DNA from 2 places in the Paenibacillus sp. p3-SID1389 genome. Region 1 is predicted to be linked to the other one. Evidence: predicted binding sites of a transcription regulator. Region 1 holds the regulator's gene; the other holds the start of a gene.
What was found. Region 1 encodes Rex, which represses fermentation and respiration genes when NADH is low (regulators of the CRP and FNR family bind a similar motif). Its sites were predicted from a motif close to TTGTGAAATATTTCACAA; they were not measured.

Region 1 (6,073 bases):
TGCGTTCTTCATCCAGTGTCAGACAAGCACCGTGCTTGACTACCTGCTTACCGTTGACCCAGACATGCTCTACATCTTTGGCGCCAGCGGAATAAACGGTATGGGAGATATAATCCGTTCTCGGCAGGAAATGGGCTTGCTCCGTATTTAAGGCGATGATATCCGCCTTCATGCCAGCAGCCAGCTTGCCTGTATTTTGCAAGAAGACCGATTTCGCGCCGTATTCCGTCCCCATTTTCAGAGCTTCCAGCGCAGGAACCGCCGTTGGATCGCCGGATACGCCTTTATGAATCAGCGCAGCCAAACGAATCTCCTCCAGCATATCCAGGTTATTATTGCTCGCCGGACCGTCAGTACCCAGCGATACAACTACGCCCTTCTTCAGGAGTTCCGGTACGCGGGCGACCCCGCTGGCCAGCTTCAGGTTACTGCCTGGGTTATGCGAGATGGTAACGCCGTGCGCTGCCAAGATGTCGATTTCCTCGTCCGTCAAATGCACAGCGTGGGCAAGCAGGGTCGGGCGGGAGAACATCCCCAGCTTCAGCAAATGTTCTACCGGGCGGACGCCGTAATCGTTAACGTTCTGCTCTACCTCGGCGCGCGTCTCCGACATATGCGTGTGCATCGGCAAATCGAGATCATGGGCAGCTTGCACAAATTTCTCGATAAAGGCTGGCGGGCAGGTGTATGGTGCATGCGGCGACATCATCGTGGTGATGCGGCCTTCTGCCTTGCCGTGCCAGTTCTGAGCAAACGCGATCGCTTCTTTGAGCTTCTGATCTTGCTCTTCCGGGGAGCACAACCCGATGGCCCCGCGCATCAACACGGCGCGAATACCCGATTCCTCCACGACTTTGGCCACTTCGTCCATGTGATCGTACATATCCAGGAACGTCGTCGTCCCGCCCTTGAGCATTTCCAACACAGATAACGCCGTACCGGCATACACATCCGCCGCAGTAAATTTGGCTTCCATCGGCCACATTTTCTCCTGCAGCCAGGTTTGCAGCACCATATCATCCCCATAGCCGCGCAGCAGCGACATCGCCGCATGGCCATGGGTATTGATCAGGCCCGGCAGGAACAACAACCCTTTGCCGTCCAACGTTTCGGCGCCTTCCACGCCTTCCGGGCGCTCTTCGCCAATATAGCTGATCGTATCGCCCTCAACGAGCATATATCCGTGAATTACAGGACGGTCCGCATTTAAGACGGCAAACGTCCCGTTCTTAATTAACCATTTACGACTCATACGTTGCTTGTTTCCTTTCCGTCTTCCAAGTAGTAAGCCAAGCTCAGCAAATCAGTAGTGAAGTCAGCCGCATGGATCCGAACTTCCGGCGGAACCTTCAGAATCGTTGGCGCGAAGTTCAGAATCGCACCGATTCCGGCGGCAACCAGCTCATCCGCTACGCGTTGCGCCTCCGTATCCGGCACGGTGATGATGCCGATGCGGATATTTTTCGCCCGGACGGTTTCCGCCAGCTCTTCGATCGGCTGAATCGTGATGTTGTTGATCTGCTTGCCGATCTTAGCCGGTGAAGCGTCGAACACCGCAACAATCTTCATATTATCCTTCAAATACGCATTATAATTCGAAAGGGCTTGCCCCAGATTCCCGGCACCCACCAGCGCGACGTTAATCTGTTGGTCCAGATTGAGAATTTGTTGAATTTTTTCAATCAAATAAGCGACATCGTAGCCGATCCCCTTCCGGCCAAAATCGCCGAAATAAGCCAAATCCTTACGGATTTGCGCCGGATTGAGATCCAGCTTCTGTCCGAGCTCCTGGGAGGACACCGTTGGCACCTCCCGTCGGCTGAGTTCATTTAAGAAACGCAGGTAAACCGGCAGTCTGCGGACGACAGCGTCCGAAATTTTATCTGACTTCATGCTTGTTCCCCCTATTCTTCAATGCGATCTATGAAGCGGCTTAGGCTTCGGGATTTAACCATTCCGAGATGCGCGGAACCATCTGAGTTAATGGCATATGCTCCATCTTCGGTCCGGGCAAAGAGTATAAGAAATATTTTCCATAATAAGATTCCAGGATCCGGGTATCATAAACGATCACGATGCCGCGGTCCTGCGACGAGCGGACAAGTCGTCCGAATCCTTGCTTAAAGCGGATAACCGCTTGCGGGACGGACAGTTTCATGAATGGATTCTTCTTCTCCCGCTGCAGGCGTTCGCTCTTCGCTTCCATCAGCGGGTGGTTTGGCGGCTGGAACGGCAAGCGTACGATCGCTAAACTGGTCAGCGCCTCGCCAGGAATATCCACCCCTTCCCAAAAGCTGCTTGTCCCGAGCAGCACCGATGCGCTGTTCCCTTGGAACCGTCGGGTCAGCTTGGTGCGGCTGCCGCTGTCCATCCCTTGCCCGATCACCGTGATTCCCTCCGCTGCGAGCAGTTCCTTCAGCGGGTCATACACCTGCCTGAGCATCCGATAGGATGTAAACAGCACCAGCATGCGACCTTGCGTCGCCACCGCGGCATCCGCCAGCGATTGCACCAGCGTATGAATGAAATGGTCATCCCCCACGCTGCCCTTCACACTTGGAAAATCGCGCGGGATCACCAGCAACGCCTGATCGCGGTAGTTAAACGGCGAGGGCAGCATCGCTGTGATCAACCGATCCTCTTCCGCCGCCTCAGTCAAGCCAAGCTGCTCGATCATATATTGGAACGATTTATCCACCGATAAAGTCGCGGACGTCATAACGACACTCTTCTTCCGGTCGAAGAAAAATTGCTTCAATTGAGCGCTGACGTCAATCGGCACCGCATACATCTGGAGCGACCGGCTACGGAAGTTCCCGTTCGCCTCCATCCAATAGACGGTGTCCTCGCTCTCCAACTTCATGAAGAAGCGCAGCGCTTCCCGTTCCCCGGCTAAATCTTTAAACAAGCCGCTGATATCGGTGATCAGGCTCTCCGCTGCATAATCGTCCTGCTCTTCTCGGATTTCGGACAGGAGGCGCTCCCCTTTCCGAAGCACGTCGCCAAGACCTACGTAAATTTGATTTTCGAGCGCGGTCAGCGTCTCCCAATCCTTTGGTTTTCGATTCGGCAACAGCCGGTACACGAATTGCCCGGGATCGCCAGGGGCGGCGTCGCTGCGGTCAGGCATCAAGCTGAACAGCAGCTCGCTGAGCTTGTCCCAGCTCTCCTTCACGTCCACCAGCGTTGGATAGATTCCGTCGATGACTGAGCACCATTCTGAGGCTTTCTCCGCGCCCGACGCTTCAAGCGAGCTGCGAAGGTTGGCCAGCTGCCCCGTCTTGCTGTCTTTAAATAACCGGGTCAGCGTATGCACGACCGTAAAATACTTCATATGAATCCCCAAATGCTTGCCGGCCACATCCTCTAAATGATGCGCTTCATCGATAACCAGCCGCTCGTAACCCGGCAGCAGCTGATGCCCCGCCTGGATGTCCGTAAACAGCTTAGAGTGGTTCGTAATGACCACGTCCGCGACACCGGCTTCGTGTTTTGCGCGATGATAGAAGCATTTGCGGAACCAAGGACAGGATCGGCCTAAGCAGGATTCCGACTCACTGGCCACCGTCTCCCATAAATCACCGCCGCGATTGCCGAGATTCAGCTCTTCGTCATCGCCGCTTTCCGTTTGGGTAAGCCATACGACCATTTGCGCGGCCGTCATCACCTCTTCTTTAGGTGTTGAGAAGTCTTTTCTATTTATTTTATGTTCAAATTTGCGCAAGCACAAATAATGCTGCCTACCTTTAAAAACGGCTGCACGAAACGGAAAAGGCACGACCTCCGTCAACAACGGCACATCGCGCTCCCTAAGCTGCTCCTGCAGGTTGATGGTGTGCGTGCTGACCATGACCTTCTCTTCGTTCTTGACGCTGTGGTAAATGGCCGGCAGCAGATATCCTAAGGATTTGCCCGTTCCCGTTCCAGCTTCAACAAGCAAATGCTTGTCTTCCTCAAAAGCCCGCATGACCTCATTCAGCATCATGTTCTGGGCTTCCCGCTCCTCATACTGCGGCAAACGCTCCCGCAATCGTTCCCGGACCTGCTCCATAAACTGCTCGAAGGTCACGCCCGCCAGCGGATTGCGCTCCGTGCTGTCCCTTGGCGCTTCAATGTCAAGCCAATCTTCAACCTGCAAGGCGAATTGGCGGTAGTATACAAAGCCGTCTTCGCTTGGCAGCGCTTCGCGCTCCTTCTCCTGCACCATGGCATCAAAAAACCACCCGAGATCGCTGTCCTCACCTGCAAACAGATCGGCCAAACGCTGTAAGGTCAGCAGCGGCAGTCGGTCACATTCCTCCAAGCATTTGAGGAAAATCAGCGCCGTCGCCAGCGCGTCACTGTCCGCCTGGTGCGGACGCTCATGCTCCACCTCGAACTCCGCCGCCACCATCCCCAGCTGGTAAGAAGTCAGCGAAGGGAACAGGATTTTCAAGAAATCCATTGTGTCCAGGATCCGTCCGGTGAACGGCAAGTAGCCCGTTTTGTCCAAGGCGCTCTGCAGATAATTAAAATCAAATGCTACGTTGTGCCCAACCAACACGACGTCGTTCAGGAGTGGAACCATCTCCATCATCACTTCGTCCAGCTCCGGCGCATCCTTCACATCCTCATCGGTGATGCCCGTTAACCCCGTAATAAACGGTGGGATCGGAACGCCTGGCTTGACGAAGGAACGATACACCTGAGAAATCGATCGATCCGGCTCTATAATGGCAAGTCCCACTTGAATAATATCATCGGAGGACTGGTTACCCGTCGTTTCAAAATCAAGCACAGCATATTTCATTGCAATTAGTTGTCCCTTCATTCCAGTCTCTTTACAGCATAACAGAAGATAGCCAATTTGAAAATTAATACAAACCATATCTGTAATAAAAATCACAAAACAAAACAAGCGATGCGCCGCCATGAGCGGTGTTCGCATCGCTTCCAAAAACATGCCGTAAATAAGTGCGTGACCTGCAGTTAATGAATCATAAATCCTACAATAGCGAAGTCAACTCGGGACCGTAATGCAGTTTACCTGTACTGTTCGCACAAGCCTCCAAATTGGCCAACGGCTCGGGCAAGGACGGATCGCTGTGATGAGCCAACTTGAAGTACTCTTTTGCCTTCTCAAATACGCCCTTGTGCGCCTCGATACACCCCAGCGCGTTGTATATAATGGAACGCAGCCGCTTGTTCGCAGCCTTTTCCAGCACGATCCAGAAATGCTTGGCGGCTTTGTCAAATTGCTCGAGGTGCAGATGGCACATCCCTAGATAAGTCCGAGCCAACACGCTGTCCGTAAATTGCTTCACCACCTGCTCAAATTGAGCAGAAGCCTGGGGAAACATCAGCAGCTTGTAATACCCTTGGCCTTTCACAAAGGCGGGGTCATCCAATTCAGGAAGATCGGGGGTCTCTCTGGACTCCAGGCTCCGGAACGCATGGCGTAAATATCCCATTTTCTCCTCAAAGCTCAGCCATTCCTCGATAATGCCGTCGCTCATATGCTGAAGCAGGCTCCATTTCTTCGCGAGCTCCTGCTTCTGGGCATGGCCGGCCAATGGGTATTTCCTCGTGATTTCGTCCAACATCTCATTCATTTCCGCAAACACATGCTGAAACATCATTCGCATCCCCCTAACGAAAATGAAATCAGTCCGAGCCTTACGTACATTTTTTGTTTCGGGGGACGATTTCATTCCGGCAGGGAGGAATTACACTTTTTGATGGCCCGTTTCTCTGATTGGATGTGAAAAATCGAATACATTTCAGCGTTTGTTGCGATTTACAGCTCATTGTATTCGAAATTTCATACAAAATTGTGGGTTGAGCGGGCAATTTCCCAAATTCTATATGAAAAATCGAATAGATTGGGGGTAATGCGAACTACAGCCCAATTATATGCGAAAAATCGAATACAATTCGGCGGCATGAATAGTGTAGCGCGGCCGCATCATAATTAAACATACGAAGGGCCCGGCTGACGCCGAGCCCCTTCCCCCATGGCCTCCTCGTGATCCGAAGATGCTTTTTGAACAACCTTATTAACGGATCATGGCATGGAGTTCTTGATGCGCCTTAT
Region 2 (6,073 bases), on a different contig from region 1:
CAGCATCCAGCTTCAACGAGTCCAGCATATCCGTTAGGTTCCCGAAGCCAATCGCCCCTGGGTAGCGGTCCGCCAGGGCCTGTGCTTTTGCGGCCGTCGTTCCGGTAACCCCTGTCACGCGAACGCCGTCCAGACCTGCCAAAATGTCCCCATGCACCTTGCTAAACCAACCTGTTCCAACGATTCCGATCTGCAATGCCATATGTACCCCTCCCTGTATGATCAAACTGTAATCGACCAACTACCTCTTTAAGATACTGTTTATCTTAAGGAACCACAAGTTTTGGGACTCTGCCTTCTCACTTCATTAACTGTACTTGATATTATTACAGTTGCGATTTATACTAGTCACAGGAAAAAAAAGAAAATGAAAGGATGGAGAGAAAATGAGCACGTTAAATCAAGTGGACGCAAAAGATTTTTATACCGTACTCAAAGAAAGACATTCTGTTCGGGTTTACGACCCATCTGTAAAAATCCCACGCGAGGAACTGAAAGAGATCATCGAGCTTTCTTTGTCCGCTCCATCCTCGTCCAATCTGCAGCCATGGCGTTTCTTGATCATCGACGAGCCTGAGCTGAAGCAAAAGCTGCTCCCGATCGCCAACAATCAGCAGCAGGTTGTGGATTCCTCGGCTGTCATTGCGGTATTGGGCGATCTTCGTTCGTATGAACGGGCCGAAGAGATTTATTCCGAGTCTGTGCGGCTGGGTGCAATGACGGAGGAGGTCAAAAATAATTTTGTGGAGCGTCTGCAAAAAGGCTATGGCGGCATGGGACCGGAACGTTTGCATCAAGTCAATCTGTTGGACGCTGGACTGGTGTCGATGCAACTGATGCTGATCGCCAAAGCTAAAGGCTACGACACGGTACCTATGGGCGGATACAATGCGGAGCAATTTGCCGAAGCATTTGACGTACCGGAAACGTTGAAACCGATCTTGCTGATCGCGATTGGTAAAGCGGCAAAACCAGCTCATGCAACGGCGCGTTTGTCGGTAGACCAAGTAACTTATTGGAACTCTTTCCAGAAGTAATTTCCTTAAAAATCAGAACGACCGGAACCGCATGGAGGGATCCTGTGGAGCCGGTCTTTTTTGTCTGAACCGCCCATTCCCCGGACATAATACTCCTGTTCCGCCTTGCCACAAAGCCGTTCTTCCGCTCCAGTTCATCTCATTCGATCATCAAGTTGATCTCAAATTAGCTTTGTTAATAGCTGACATCAATATTACAATAGAGGTCATAATTATCGTGAAATGGTGAACGTACTCATCCGATTACGCACATCAGAAAGGTGGAGTGGATCATGGCTTTAACACAGCAACGCGAAGCAGGCCTGGAGGCGGCTCGCAAATATGTAGATCAGGTATACGAGACCGTTCAAAAACGGAATCCAGGGGAATCGGAATTCCATCAGGCCGTCAAGGAAATCCTTGACTCACTGGTTCCTGTATTCGCCAAACATCCGAAATATCAAGAGCATGGGATTCTCGAACGCATCGTCGAGCCGGAACGAATGATCACTTTCCGCGTCCCTTGGGTGGATGACCAAGGCAAAGTGCAAGTGAACCGCGGCTTCCGGGTTCAATTTAACAGTGCGATTGGTCCTTATAAAGGCGGACTTCGTTTTCACCCGTCTGTCAATGCCAGCATCATCAAATTCCTTGGGTTTGAACAAATTTTCAAGAACTCGTTGACCGGCCAGCCAATCGGCGGCGGCAAAGGCGGATCTGACTTCGATCCGAAAGGCAAATCCGATCTCGAAGTGATGCGCTTTACCCAAAGCTTCATGACGGAGCTGTCCAAATACATCGGTCCAGACACCGACGTGCCTGCAGGCGATATTGGCGTTGGCGCTCGGGAAATCGGCTACATGTTCGGTCAATACAAACGGCTGTATGGCAATGAAACCGGCGTATTGACGGGGAAAGGCTTGAACTACGGCGGCAGCTTGACGCGGACTGAAGCTACCGGCTACGGGCTGGTTTACTTCACCAGCGAAATGCTGGCGAGTCGGGGCGATAGCTTCGCCGGGAAAACCGTCGTCGTCTCCGGTTCCGGGAACGTATCGATCTACGCGATTGAGAAGGCACAACAGCTTGGCGCGAAGGTCGTAGCTTGCAGTGACTCGAACGGATATGTCTACGACAAGAACGGCATTAATCTTGCAACAGTGAAGCGTTTGAAAGAAGTAGAACGCAAGCGGATCAAGGAATACGTGAACGAGCATCCTACTGCTGAATATGTAGAAGGCTGCCAAAATATTTGGAGCATCCCTTGCGACATCGCCTTGCCTTGCGCAACGCAAAACGAAATCAACGAAGCTTCGGCGAAACTGCTGGTGGCCAACGGCGTCAAATATGTAGCTGAAGGAGCCAACATGCCGTCCACGCTGGAAGCTATCGAAGTTTATCTGAACAATGACGTATACTTCGGACCAGCTAAGGCTGCAAATGCCGGCGGGGTTGCCGTTTCCGCTCTGGAAATGGCACAAAACAGCGCAAGACTCGCCTGGTCGTTTGAGGAAGTGGATGCTAAGCTGAAGGACATTATGCGCAACATCTACCAAAGCAGCGTAAACGCGGCTAAAGAATACGGTTATGACGACAACCTGGTTGTCGGCTCCAACATTGCCGGCTTCCTGAAAGTCGCTGACGCAATGATCGCTCACGGGGTTGTATAAAGAGCATAACGTAAAAAAAAGCGTCGCCCAGAGGATTCATCCTCTTGGGCGACGCTTTGTATTTAAGGAGCTTTAGTAAGCCAATGCATCCAGCGCTTTGATGTGGGACAGATAGCGGATGTTACTTGCTTCCTTCATCAACGTAGCTGGCAACCCGCGCAACTGGGTATTGCTTGCCCCGATGGTCGCTACAGCGTCTTTGCGTCCGAGCGAAGCCAGCGTACCGGAGTTGATCGGGCTGAATGCGTTCATCGTCTTGCCGTTGAGATACGCAAACAGATTGTAACCGATCAGCTCGCCCATTTGCCAAGCGATTTGCGCTGTCGGCGGGTAAGGACGACCGTCCGGACCCATAAATACGGCGCTGTCACCCGCAACGAATACGTCCGGATGGGAGACGGACTGCAGGAATTCATTCACCGAAGCACGGCCGCGGTTCACTTCCAGTCCCGATTCGCCAACTAGCGGATTGCCTTGCACGCCGCCCGTCCAAACGAAGGTGTTGGCCACGATCTTTTGCCCATCCTTGAGATCGATCGTGTTGCCTTCCACATTGGTCACCGGCAAGCCGGTCAAGAACTTCACGCCGCGTTTCTCGAGGCTGGCTGTGGCGCGCTCGATCAACTCGTCCGGCAGCACCGGCAAGATCTTAGGTCCAGCTTCCACGAGCATGAGCTTGATCTCGCTTTGAGGTACGCCGTATTTCTTCGTCAGTTCCGGCAGCTTATCCGCGATTTCGCCAACCAGCTCGACGCCAGTCAATCCGCCGCCGCCGATCACGATCGTAGCATCGGCTTCGTTGCCGCTTGCCGCATATTCGCGAATACGCGATTCGATATGCGCATAAATCCGTTTGGCATCGTCCGCCGATTTCAGCACCATGCTGTGCTTCTCCAAGCCCGGGATGCCGAAATACGCAGTAATGCTGCCCAGACCAACCACAAGGGCGTCATAAGACAACACAGTACCGTCGGAGAGCTTAACTTCTTTTTTGTCGACAGAAAAACTCTCAACCTTAGCGATCCGCAAATCGATGTCTTTGCCTTTAAACAGCTTATCGAGCGGCAAGGACACCGCGCGTTCGGAAATGCTGCCTGCGGCAAGGCGATGCAGCTCCGTAATGATTTGATGCGTCGGATATTGGTTCACCACCGTGATCCGCGCCTGCGATTTATCCATAAACTTACGGGCCGACAATGCGCTGAGTACGCCGCCATAGCCGGCGCCCAAAATTAAAATATGTTTTGACATAATCGTATTCCTCCGTTAGTTTTGTTGGCGGTCCCGTTCACCGGACACTTGAAGATACGCGTTAACGAACCGGAGCAGCTTTTGCGTTTGCGGGTCCTTCAGCATCTTCATCAACCCAAACACGCCAATGACTTCTTGGCTGTCCTCGGCACGATCCTTCGCTTCGATGACGTTAGCCGCCAAATGCTTCACCTTGCCAACAACTGGCCCGGCAATTTCCGAAATGGCGCCTACCGTGTCATTCTTCAGAATTTCATCCGTCGCCACCGCTTTGGCAAAATCATACGTTTTCGTCAAAACTCCAACGAGCTCATTTAATTTGGGAAGCTGCTCAACCAGAGCGGTCAGCGATTGCTGCACCTCCGGCTTCAAGAGCTGCTCCAGGAGCTCCTGCTGCCCACTTGCGGTACCAGCTACGGATTGCTCCGTTTTTGTTTCTGTAACTGTCTCTGACATATTCGATTCTCCTTTGCGATAATCTGAGGATTCGCTAGCCGAACTTCTGTTCAAGCATAGTGTTCCTCCTTTGGATGCCTATAACCCATTTTAAGTTAGTGAAAATTTGCACATCTTAAACCTAAACAATCCGAATAAATTGTAACACATTTTCAAGAAAAAAGGACCGTGCAAGTGACAAAATTCACGGCCCTTATCGATATCATTTTTCGATGAATCCTAATTTCCGCATGACAACGGCAGGTTCTCTTTCAAAAAATCATAAAACAGCTTTTCCGTCGGCGCGAGCTCGCGATTCGCCGGAATGATCACCCCAACGTCCCGGGTGACCTGAGGCTCCATCATCGGCAGCGACACGATCGTGGAAGGAATATGCTCGCCGAGCGCAATCTCCGGAAGCAACGTCAACCCCAGCCCGGCGGACACCAGCCCCTTAATCGCGTCCAGATCATCCCCTTCAAACGACACCTTTGGTTGAAATCCGATTTTGTCGCAGGCGTCCACCACGATTTCCCGCAGAACAAAGCCTTTCGGGAATAATACGAATACATCCTCCCGCAGTTCGTCCAGCCCCACGGATTCACGGTCAGCCAAGCGATGTCCGGCAGGCAACAGCACCTTGAACTTTTCGCGGAATAACATTTCCCCTGTGACTTGGGGTTCCCCTTGGGGCACCGGACCAATCATGGCCAGATTCATCAAGCCGCCGCCGACCCAGTCCAGCAGCTCCCGATACGACCCATGCTGCAGTTGAAAATGCACCTCCGGATACCGGCGCCGAAACGCCGACACCACCGTCGGCACCAGGTTGGCCGCCAGACTGCTCGGGAAACCGATGCGGACCGTCCCGCGCTCCGGATCCAGATACTCGTTAATTTCCTGTCGCGCCTGCTCAAGGACCTTCATCATTTGCTCCATATGCTGCAGGAACTGCCGGCCGATGGGTGTCAGCTTCACCTTCCGGCCTTCATGGACAAACAGATCGACGCCTAGCTCTGCCTCCAGCTTAAAGATTTGCCGACTGACCGCCGACTGCGACACATGCAGCGCATACGACGCTTCCGTCACATGCTCCAGCTTGGCCGCCTCGATAAAGTATTGGATTTGTCTGAGCTCCATCCCCTCACCCCGTTAGCTGCATTTTTCAGGCTATACCCGATTGGGATTGACCAAACCCAAACTCTTATAGCTTACACCTCATGTAAATATATTAAGAACCATTATATCGGCTCCCTTGTGAAAACGGAAGCAGAAAAGGCTATTTATTGAGTAATATAACTAGTCCCTTCCTATAGTGGTTATAGTGGTGCCCGAAACGGGGGCTGATGAGCCAAGCGGGGCGACAGACGGGCAAAGTGAAGTTGCAGTTACGCAAAGTGAGGCGCTGACAGTAAAGCGAAGCCGCTGATGAGCAAGGTAGGGCCGCATGAGCTGCAGACGAATAAAGTGTGGTGACAAACAACCTAAGTAAAGACACCAAAACGACCCATGCGAGACACCACGACGCCCCAATCCAGACTACAAAAACTCCCCAAACACCTCAGACGTTCCAACCAAGGATGCAGGCGACTGAAGTGAAGCGCAAACGCCCTCTAAACGACCCTCCAAATGTAAAAGTACAGTTCATTTCACCCATTTTGACCGAAAAAAGGCGAATGGGATGTAAAAGTGCAGTTCATT

Region 2: the regulator Rex is predicted to act here: its motif matches at 4,490-4,507, upstream of M3G15_RS11235 (DUF1641 domain-containing protein).

Annotation. Positions count from the first base shown of each region.
Region 1 is NZ_JALXVO010000019.1:18,429-24,501, reverse strand. It holds gene M3G15_RS10140 (amidohydrolase) at 1-1,252, opposite strand, end outside; gene M3G15_RS10135 (redox-sensing transcriptional repressor Rex) at 1,249-1,893, opposite strand; gene dinG (ATP-dependent DNA helicase DinG) at 1,934-4,789, opposite strand; gene M3G15_RS10125 (tetratricopeptide repeat protein) at 4,986-5,615, opposite strand; gene panD (aspartate 1-decarboxylase) at 6,036-6,073, opposite strand, start outside.
Region 2 is NZ_JALXVO010000022.1:37,373-43,445, reverse strand. It holds gene M3G15_RS11255 (Gfo/Idh/MocA family protein) at 1-202, opposite strand, end outside; gene M3G15_RS11250 (nitroreductase family protein) at 387-1,037, shown strand; gene gdhA (NADP-specific glutamate dehydrogenase) at 1,310-2,686, shown strand; gene M3G15_RS11240 (NAD(P)/FAD-dependent oxidoreductase) at 2,759-3,937, opposite strand; gene M3G15_RS11235 (DUF1641 domain-containing protein) at 3,953-4,393, opposite strand; gene gltC (glutamate biosynthesis transcriptional regulator GltC) at 4,613-5,512, opposite strand.